2 linked regions of the Methylobacillus flagellatus KT genome follow. The main gene of each other region encodes a partner of the protein of the gene in region 2 in a complex. Links are inferred from orthologs where the notes say so. Each region holds a gene or a part of one and is shown on either strand. Other genes may lie near its edges.

Region 1 (4,041 bases), 170 kb from region 2 along the record:
TGGCATCTTTCTCGGCCTGGGTGCCCAGATGCAGCAGCAATGTCGCATCGCCGCCATCATCCAGGATCATGTTGCTGTAACCGCCATCTGTCCATTCGAAAATCCGGTGGGTATAGTCCCAGTACTCATCCAGGGTCTCGCCCTTGACTGCGAAGACCGGGATGCCTTGTGCTGCAATGGCGGCCGCCGCATGATCCTGGGTGGAGTAGATGTTGCAGGAGGCCCAGCGCACTTCCGCACCGAGGTCTCGCAAGGTTTCGATCAGCACGGCGGTCTGGATGGTCATGTGCAGCGAGCCAGTGATGCGTGCGCCACGTAATGGCTTGGTAGCCGCATATTCCTCACGGATCGCCATCAGGCCTGGCATTTCTGTCTCTGCAATGGCAATTTCCTTGCGGCCCCATTCAGCCAGCTTGATATCGGCAATCACGTAATCTTGGGTATTATCAGCCACAGTATTCATCCTTCAAAACGTTGAACAACGCGACACTGTTGTCGTGTCGATTGGAGAGTATGACCAGTGGGAGAGGCGATGTTGGAGTGTGTGCGTTTCACCATCTCATGACCGGTACATGTCAATCTGGTGAACGCCGTTTACACAGCTTGCGCTGCGGCAACCGAGCCTGGGGATGAACATCCTTGCAACGTTCCTCGGTAGAGGCGCCATTATAGTGGCTTTATCCTTTTTCTGTCACTGTTGGCATGGAAGATCAGGAAATACCTTGCTCTGGGCTGGGAATTTGCCGGGTACCAGGATGTTCGGTACCGGGAATGGGGAGTAAGGTAAGGCAAGTGCCCTGCATGCGAACGCATGCAGGGAGGTTAGAGCAGAGGTGTACTTGCAGGGATGAGCGGTGCGGGCTGGCAAGGAACCGCATTTCGGATGAGCCAGCCCTCGGTCGTTGGGATGCCCTCCGGTCAGAGGCCTGCCGCCGCGCGCAACAAAGCTGCTTTGTCAGTCGCTTCCCAGGTGAACTCTGGTTCGTCGCGGCCAAAGTGACCGTAAGCTGCCGTCTTGGCGTAGATGGGACGCAGCAGGTCCAGCATTTTGACGATGCCCTTGGGACGCAGGTCGAAGTGATCCAGCACCAGTTGGGTCAGTATCTCGTTCGATACTTTGCCCGTGCCATAGGTTTCGACCATGACGCTGGTAGGCTTGGCGACGCCAATGGCATAGGAAACCTGCACCAGGCAGCGCGAAGCGAGGCCAGCCGCGACGATGTTCTTGGCAACGTAGCGGCCGGCATAGGCGGCAGAACGGTCAACCTTGGAAGGATCCTTGCCTGAGAATGCGCCACCGCCGTGAGGGGCGGCGCCACCGTAGGTGTCCACGATGATCTTGCGTCCAGTCAGGCCGCAATCGCCTTGCGGGCCGCCGATCACGAATCGTCCAGTTGGGTTGACCAGGAATTTGATATCACCCTTGATCAGTTCCTGTGGCAGGGTGGGCTTGATGATTTCTTCGATGACGCTTTCACGGACCTGGTCCAGGCTGATGTCGGGCGCATGCTGCGTGGAAATCAGCACCGTGTCGATCTTGTGCGGCTTGCCGTCCATGTACTGGATAGTGACCTGGCTCTTGGCGTCAGGACGCAGCCAAGGCAGGCGGCCATCCTTACGCAGCTGGGACTGGCGTTCCACCATGCGGTGCGAGAGCCAAATGGGCAGCGGGAGCAACTGCGGAGTTTCATCGCAGGCATAGCCGAACATCAGGCCCTGATCGCCGGCCCCTTGGTCCAGAGGATCGTCGTTGGCGTTGTTGACGCCCTGGGCAATATCTGGGGATTGCTTGTCGTACGCGACCAGGACGGCGCAACTCTTGTAGTCGATACCGTAGTCGGCATTGTCGTACCCAATGCGTTTGATGGTGTCGCGCGCGATCTTAATGTAGTCGACATTGGCTGTCGTCGTGATTTCCCCCGCCAGCACGACCAAGCCGGTATTGGTCAATGTTTCTGCTGCCACGCGGGCAGTAGGGTCCTGCTCGAGAATTGCATCCAGGATGCTGTCCGAAATCTGATCCGCGACCTTGTCAGGATGGCCTTCGGAAACGGATTCGGAAGTAAATAGGTATTCGCTCATGAACTCCCACCAAATGAATTGTGCAAAAGGTTGTTAGAATAGCAAAATCATCATGTTTCAAAAAGAAGTACATGCTCAAAGCATTATTACGCGTTTTGGCGATGATGCCGCTGCCTATTATCAATGCGGTTGGCGTACTCACCGGGTGGGGGCTTTATTTCTTTTCCCACAAGGTATTGCGCCGTACGCGCAAGAATCTCAGTGTGGCCGGCATTACCTCTTCAACCGAGGAGTACCACCGGCTGGTGAGGCACAGCATCCTGGAAACCGGCAAAGGCCTGGTCGAGACGTTTGCCATCTGGTTCCGCCCGCAGGGTAAAGTGTTGCCCTGGGTCAGGGAGTGCCATGGCTGGGAGCATGTGGAGGCCGCTCAGGCTCAGGGGCAGGGCATCATTTTCCTGACGCCTCATCTGGGCTGTTATGAAGTGACCGCCCTCTACTATGCCGCACGTCACCCGATTACCGTGTTGTACCGTCCCGCGCGTCAGCAGTGGCTTGCCCCCCTGATCGACGAAGGCCGCAATCGCAGTCAGATCAAACAGGCACCGACCAGCCTGAGCGGGGTGCGTAGCTTGCTCAAAGCCTTGAAGCAAGGTGAGGCGGTTGGCATATTGCCAGACCAGGTGCCTGAGTTCGGTGAGGGCACCTGGGCGGATTTCTTCGGCACGCCGGCTTATACCATGACCCTAGTGGGAAAGCTTGCCGATACTTCGGGCGCCCGGGTGCTGCTGGCGTTCGGCGAGCGCTTGCCGTGGGGGAGAGGCTATATCATCCATATTCAGCCCCTCGAGATGGAGCCCACTCCTGCGAATATCAATCAAGGGATAGAACAGTTGATCAGGCAATGTCCTGCACAATATCTCTGGAGCTACCGCAGGTTCAAGCAGCCCAAGCCGCACGGAAAACCGCGCGAGACTCAGGGTGGGACGAATTAAATTTCACGCATGTGCGGCAGTTGCCGCCATTTCAAGGCAGTTTTTATGAAACTCAGTTTTACCAAGATGCAGGGCATAGGCAATGACTTCATTGTGGTGGATGGGTATAGCCGTCCAGTCAGCCTGGATGCAGATACCATCCGCCGTCTGGCCGATCGGCATTTCGGCATTGGCTTTGACCAGTTGCTGTTGGTAGAACGCCCTACAGTGGAGGGCGTCGATTTTCGCTACCGGATATTCAACGCCGACGGCGGCGAAGTGGAGCAATGTGGCAATGGGGCGCGCTGTTTCGTGCGTTACGTGCACGACAAGTCCCTGACCAGCAAGCGTGAAATCCGGGTACAAACGGCGCGTGGCATCATCCTGCCCAGGTTGGAAGACAATGGGTTAGTCACGGTGAATATGGGCGAGCCACGCTTTGAGCCGGCAGAGGTGCCGTTCATTGCCGACCGGGAGGCGATGACTTACCTGCTGCAAGTCGCCGACCAGGCGCTGGAAATTTCCGTGGCTTCCATGGGGAATCCCCATGCCGTGACCGTCGTTGAGGATGTCGATACGGCGCCGGTGGAAAGGCTGGGGCCTCTGGTTGAGCGCCACGAGCGCTTTCCCCAGCGGGTCAACGCAGGGTTCATGCAGATCGTAGATGAGCACCATATCCGTTTGCGCGTATTCGAGCGCGGTAGCGGCGAGACCCTGGCATGCGGGACCGGTGCCTGTGCCGCCGTGGCCAGTGGGATCAGGCGCGGCTTGCTGCAGTCCCCAGTCAGGGTTGCCACCCGGGGCGGCGAATTGATCATCGCCTGGGAAGGTGGCGGGCAGCCGGTCTGGATGACCGGCCCTGCCGAAACTGTATTCGAGGGTAGTATCGATATTGAGGTTTAGAGTGGTTGGCAACGCCAGGGAGCGCTGTCCAGGCAGCGTGCCGCAGCCGTTGCAATGGAGCGGCAGGATGATCCCATGAGGCTGGCCTAGCCGCGTTTACCCGCCAGGAATGGCGATTCAAGGAGTCAGCATGGAAGCACAA
Region 2 (5,494 bases):
CGCAAGCATGGACATGGCGACTTCGCCGTTCTCATCCACTGGCATGCCGATATCCTGGTTCATGAAGGCAATGGCGGCATTGACCAGCTCATCCAGGTTGGCAAGGCGGTCTTCGCCTTCCTTATCCGCAGCATAATGATCCCGTAAGCCGGAAAGCCTGGTGGCGAGCTCCACCTGCTCAGCAAGTGTCAGGCCGATGGATTCTTCCTGCATTTGCTTGACCAGCGCGACAAAACCTTCCAGGCCACGGCCTGGGCGGCCATCACCCGCCTTGGCACAGGCGGCCTGCCAAAGGCTGCTGTCCTGTTGGCGGGCCAGTTCCTGCAATTGTTCCAGGCTGCGCGCACCGATACCGCGAGTGGGGAAATTGATGACACGTAACAGGGCAGTATCATCATCGCCGTTGGCGATCAGGCGTAAATAGGCGAGTGCATGCTTGACTTCCGCCCGCTCGAAAAAGCGTAATCCGCCATAGACGCGGTAAGGCAGTCCTGCTGAGAACAATTCATGCTCCAGGATGCGGGACTGGGCATTGGAACGATAAAGCAGGGCGATCTGGCTGAGTTCTATGCCTTCCTTATGCAAAGCCTTGATCTCATCAACGATGAACACCGCCTCATCCTTGTCGTTGTAGCCTTCGTAAATGCGGATAGGTTCGCCCTTGCCTGCAGATGTCCAGAGATTCTTTCCCAGCCGGTTGCGGTTATGCATGATGATGGCATTCGCTGCGTCCAGGATATTGCTGTGGGAGCGATAGTTCTGCTCCAGCTTCACGACGTTCTGCACATTGAAATCATGCTCGAAGTCGCGCATATTGCCCACCCGCGCGCCGCGGAAGGCATAGATGGACTGGTCGTCATCACCGACGGCAAAGATGCAGTTGTTCGTGCCGGCGAGTAGCTTCAGCCACAGGTATTGCAGGCGGTTGGTGTCCTGGAATTCGTCCACCAGGATGTACTTGAAGCGCTGCTGGTAATGTTCGCGAATGCTTTTGTTGCTGCTCAATAATTCATAGCAGCGCAGCAGCAGTTCCGCGAAATCCACCACACCTTCGCGCTGGCATTGCTTGTCGTATTCTTCGAAGATTTCGCGCATGCGTTGCGAATGGCTGTCATAGGCATCTACTGCATAGGCGCGCAGGCCTTCCTCCTTGCAGCTGTTGATATAGCCCAGCACCTGTTTGGGTGGAAACTTCTCGTCATCGATATTCATCGCTTTCATGACGCGCTTGATCGCAGAAAGCTGGTCTGCCGTGTCCAGTATCTGGAATGTGGGGGGCAGTTCCGCTTCACGATGGTGCGCCCTCAGCAGGCGGTTGCATAAACCATGGAAGGTTCCGGCCCACATGCCGCGGATGTTGATAGGCAGCATCGCACCCAGTCGGGTCAGCATTTCCTTGGCGGCTTTGTTGGTGAACGTTACGGAAAGAATGCCGTGCGGTGAGACTTGTCCAGTTTGGATCAGCCAGGCAATGCGCGTGGTGAGCACGCGGGTCTTGCCGCTGCCGGCGCCAGCCAGGATGAGTGCGGATTGGTGCGGAAGGGTGACGGCTTCGAGTTGCTTTTCATTGAGGCCGTCGAGCAAGGTGGTGGTTGGGTTCGTCATAGCCTGCATTATCGCAGGTGAAAGCAGCGAAGAGAACCGCAGTCGTGACGCTGCAGACGGGCCTTTTTAGTGCATAATTGTAAACAGATGTAAAAAATGCACTTTGAGTGAACTATCCTGCCAAGGCCCGGTCTTATTTTCCAGACGACGCACTCGTCTCCCGCTTTCCTCCCTGAGCGGGAAGCCTTATCCCAATGAGGCTTAAATGCTTAACCCCGATTTTACTCCCCTTTAATCGGGGTTTTTTTTGCCTGTCGCATATACAATATATAGAACATGCCAAGCAGGCAATTGATTCTGCTGTTAATAATAATCGCTAATCAATCAATTGCGAGTATATGCCTAATTTATTCTAGGTGGTGAAAATATTCTGACTGTCAAATGTGACGAATTGACGGCAGTGGGAACCATCGGCCAGTGGGATGCAACTGAGTGAGCATGGTAGGAAATAAAAAGCCCCGGAAAACCGGGGCTTTTTATTTAGCATGGCTGCCTTGTGGCGGCAGCCTGTGAGCGTGGCTGAATTAGAAGCCCATGCCACCCATGCCGCCTGCGTCAGGCATGGCTGGCGCAGCTTCTTCCTTAGGCAGCTCTGCTACCAATGCATCGGTAGTCAGGATCAAGGAAGCTACAGACGCAGCGTTCTGCAGTGCGGACCGCGTTACCTTGGCTGGATCCAGAACACCCAGCTCAACCAGGTCACCGTAGGTGCCATTGGAAGCGTTGTAACCGTAGTTGCCAGTACCTTCCAGTACTTTGTTGACCACAACGGATGGCTCGTCACCAGCGTTGGCGACGATCTGGCGCAGAGGCTCTTCGATCGCGCGCAACACGATCTTGATGCCAGCGTCTTGATCTGGGTTGTCGCCCTTCAGCTCCTTGATGGAAGAACGGGCGCGCAACAGGGCAACGCCACCGCCAGGCACGATGCCTTCTTCAACGGCAGCACGTGTAGCATGTAAAGCATCCTCAACGCGAGCCTTCTTTTCCTTCATTTCGGTTTCGGTGGCAGCGCCAACCTTGATCACGGCAACACCGCCGGCCAACTTGGCTACGCGTTCCTGCAGTTTTTCGCGATCATAGTCGCTGGTAGCGTCTTCGATCTGCTTCTTGATCTGGTCGATACGTACCTTGATGTTGTTTTCTGAGCCAGCACCATCGATGATGGTGGTGTTTTCCTTGCCGATTTCAACACGCTTGGCTTGGCCGAGGTTTTCCAGTGTCACCTTCTCCAGGCTCAGGCCGACTTCTTCGGCAATCACGGTACCACCAGTCAAGATGGCGATATCTTCCAGCATGGCCTTGCGCCGGTCACCGAAGCCAGGTGCCTTCACAGCCACGGCCTTCAGGATGCCGCGGATGTTGTTGACCACCAGGGTGGCCAGTGCTTCACCTTCCACATCTTCAGCGATGATCAGCAGGGGACGACCAGCCTTGGCAACTTGTTCCAGAGTAGGCAGCAGGTCGCGGATGTTGCTGATCTTCTTGTCGTACAACAACACGAATGGGTTTTCCAGCAGGGCGATCTGGCGCTCTGGGTTGTTGATGAAGTATGGAGACAGGTAACCACGGTCGAATTGCATGCCTTCCACGACATCCAGCTCGTTTTGCAGGCCGGAACCGTCTTCAACGGTAATCACACCTTCCTTGCCTACCTTGTCCATCGCATCGGCAATGATCTGGCCGATATCGGCGTCGGAATTGGCGGAAATGGAGCCAACCTGGGCAATTTCCTTGCTGGTGGTGGTGGGCTTGGCGATGGCCTTGATCTCGTTCACGATTTCGGCAACTGCCTTGTCGATACCGCGCTTGAGGTCAGTCGGGTTGAAGCCTGCAGCAACATACTTGAAGCCTTCGCGGACGATGGCTTGTGCCAGAACGGTAGCAGTAGTGGTACCGTCGCCGGCATTGTCATTGGTCTTGGAAGCGACTTCTTTCACCAGCTGCGCACCCATATTTTCCAGCTTGTCGCTCAGCTCGATTTCCTTGGCGACAGATACGCCGTCCTTGGTGACAGTCGGGGAGCCGAAGGAGCGCTCCAGAACGACGTTGCGGCCCTTGGGACCCAGGGTTACCTTGACGGCATTTGCCAGAATGTTCACGCCATTGACAATCTTGGCGCGGGCGTCATCACCAAAAATCACTTGTTTTGCAGCCATTTATATCTCCTAATAAACTTGTTTGAGCTAACGTTGTGCCACTAATTTAGGCCTCTACAATACCCAGAATGTCATCTTCACGAAGTACCAGTACTTCTTCGCCATTTACTTTGACGGCCTGGCCGGCATACTTGCCAAACAACACCTTGTCACCCACCTTGACGTCCAGGGGAATGGATTTGCCGTTGTCGTCCTTCTTGCCTGGACCAACAGCAATCACTTCACCTTGATCTGGTTTTTCAGCCGCTGTGTCAGGAATGACGATGCCGGATGCGGTCTTGCGCTCTTCTTCCAGCCGTTTCACGATAACGCGGTCTTGCAATGGACGAATTGCCATGTGTTTTTCTCCTAAAATCTTTGAATGATCATTGATTGGGTTTGTTACAAGTTTTGGTTGCTAGGGTGATTTAGCACTCAACCCTATCGAGTGCTAATAATAGGGGCGGCATGGCAGTTTTTCAAGGGCGTGTGTTGAATTTGTTCTATTGCTGCGGCTAGCAACCGGATTTTTGCCGCGCCATTCATGGGGTATAGATGGCGTTAAAGTGCTTGATTTCTCAGCCCGCTAGTCACTAGGACCCTCGATAGGGATAAATAATTTTTGTCACAGATAAATGGTTGCCATGGATTGTAATATCATGCTGAAAGTGTACTATACAGTTTAGTATTTATTCATTGCGCAGGGAGATGTCGGGTATGCGGTTAATTGTGAATGGGTTGTTGGGCATATTGCTGGGCTTGGTCGCAGCGGGGGGCGTCCTTGCCGCTGAGGACAGCCCCAAGGTCGTCGTGTTGGCGTTCGAGCTCAATGATCTGACCGGCTTGCCCAATGCACCGGAAGAGTTGCAGCGCATCGAGCTGTTATCCACCACGTTCAAGCAGGAGCTCAAGGCTCAAGGCGTGAATATGGTGCCGGAAGGGGAGAGGGTGAGGGCTGAGATTGAGCGTAATTCGCCGACTTATCTCTACGATAATGTGGAAACGGCAATTGAGCTCAACAAGGAAACCGGGGCGGACTACCTCATCATTGGCGTCGCCTTGAAGCCTACCTATTTATTCGTCTATCCGCGGATCATTATGGTGGATGTTGGAAAGCGGGCTGTCGTGATGTCCCGCTACATGCAGCTGGAGAGTTCGTGGAGTGATCAGCAAACCACTATTCGCACGGCGGAGAAGCTAGCCCAATTGGTCAAGGCCAGACTGGACAAGCTCGGCGCAGCAGCCCCATAACAGGTTTGATGATGCTGGAATGAATGGTATATGGCCGAACGAATGGCAAGTTCCTATGCCAGGATAAGCCGCATGGTTCAAAGGTGACGCATGGATTTACTCAGCAGTCCACGGTTGGTCCACATGATGGCGGCCTGCAGCAAGAAGCCTGCGGAGAGGCTGCTTGCTTTGTATCCTCTTCTGGATAGCTGGCTCAATGCGCCCGGTAGTCGGGACATGGTTCGGGTGCAGTATTCATCGCCAGACGCTTTGGCCCGGGCTTGCTCTGCACTGGGCGCGCATCTGCTTCCTTTTGCCTTGGAGGCAAAGCTGCAGCACCCTCCTGCTGTCATTGCAAAGCTGATGGTCTTGCTGCAGGGGGCAATCGCCGAGGAGTTGCGCAATCCCGGCCAAGGGGCCTTGTCCAGTGCTCAGTTGGCAGCCAGGATGGTATTGGAGGAAGCGAAGCCGTCGTGGATGACAAGCGTAGAAGAGTCCTGGATGGCGGGCGGGTATGTTGC

Evidence for each region. Proteins that work in one complex are often made in the same cells at the same time.
Region 1: the proteins of groL (region 2) and metK are in contact, whole or in part, in a cryo-EM structure (PDB 8P4O), measured with the Escherichia coli proteins. The link is inferred for Methylobacillus flagellatus KT from one-to-one orthologs.

What each region holds. Positions count from the first base shown.
Region 1 is NC_007947.1:204,970-209,010, forward strand. What follows is about bases 1-2,903. They hold metK (methionine adenosyltransferase), read right to left. Parts: upstream 2,083-2,903; coding sequence 919-2,082; downstream 1-918. Other genes in these bases: ahcY (adenosylhomocysteinase), read right to left, coding at 1-463; MFLA_RS01015 (lysophospholipid acyltransferase family protein), read left to right, coding at 2,154-2,903. Also shown: more of MFLA_RS01015, read left to right, coding at 2,904-3,017; dapF (diaminopimelate epimerase), read left to right, coding at 3,063-3,899; MFLA_RS01025 (DUF484 family protein), read left to right, coding at 4,030-4,041. UniProt on the Escherichia coli protein: Catalyzes the formation of S-adenosylmethionine (AdoMet) from methionine and ATP.
Region 2 is NC_007947.1:370,422-375,915, forward strand. The notes cover bases 1,448-4,346. They hold groL (chaperonin GroEL), read right to left. Parts: upstream 3,765-4,346; coding sequence 2,130-3,764; downstream 1,448-2,129. Other genes in these bases: uvrD (DNA helicase II), read right to left, coding at 1,448-1,614; groES (co-chaperone GroES), read right to left, coding at 3,811-4,101. In the rest of the region: more of uvrD, read right to left, coding at 1-1,447; MFLA_RS01885 (DUF2380 domain-containing protein), read left to right, coding at 4,461-4,994; MFLA_RS01890 (hypothetical protein), read left to right, coding at 5,085-5,494.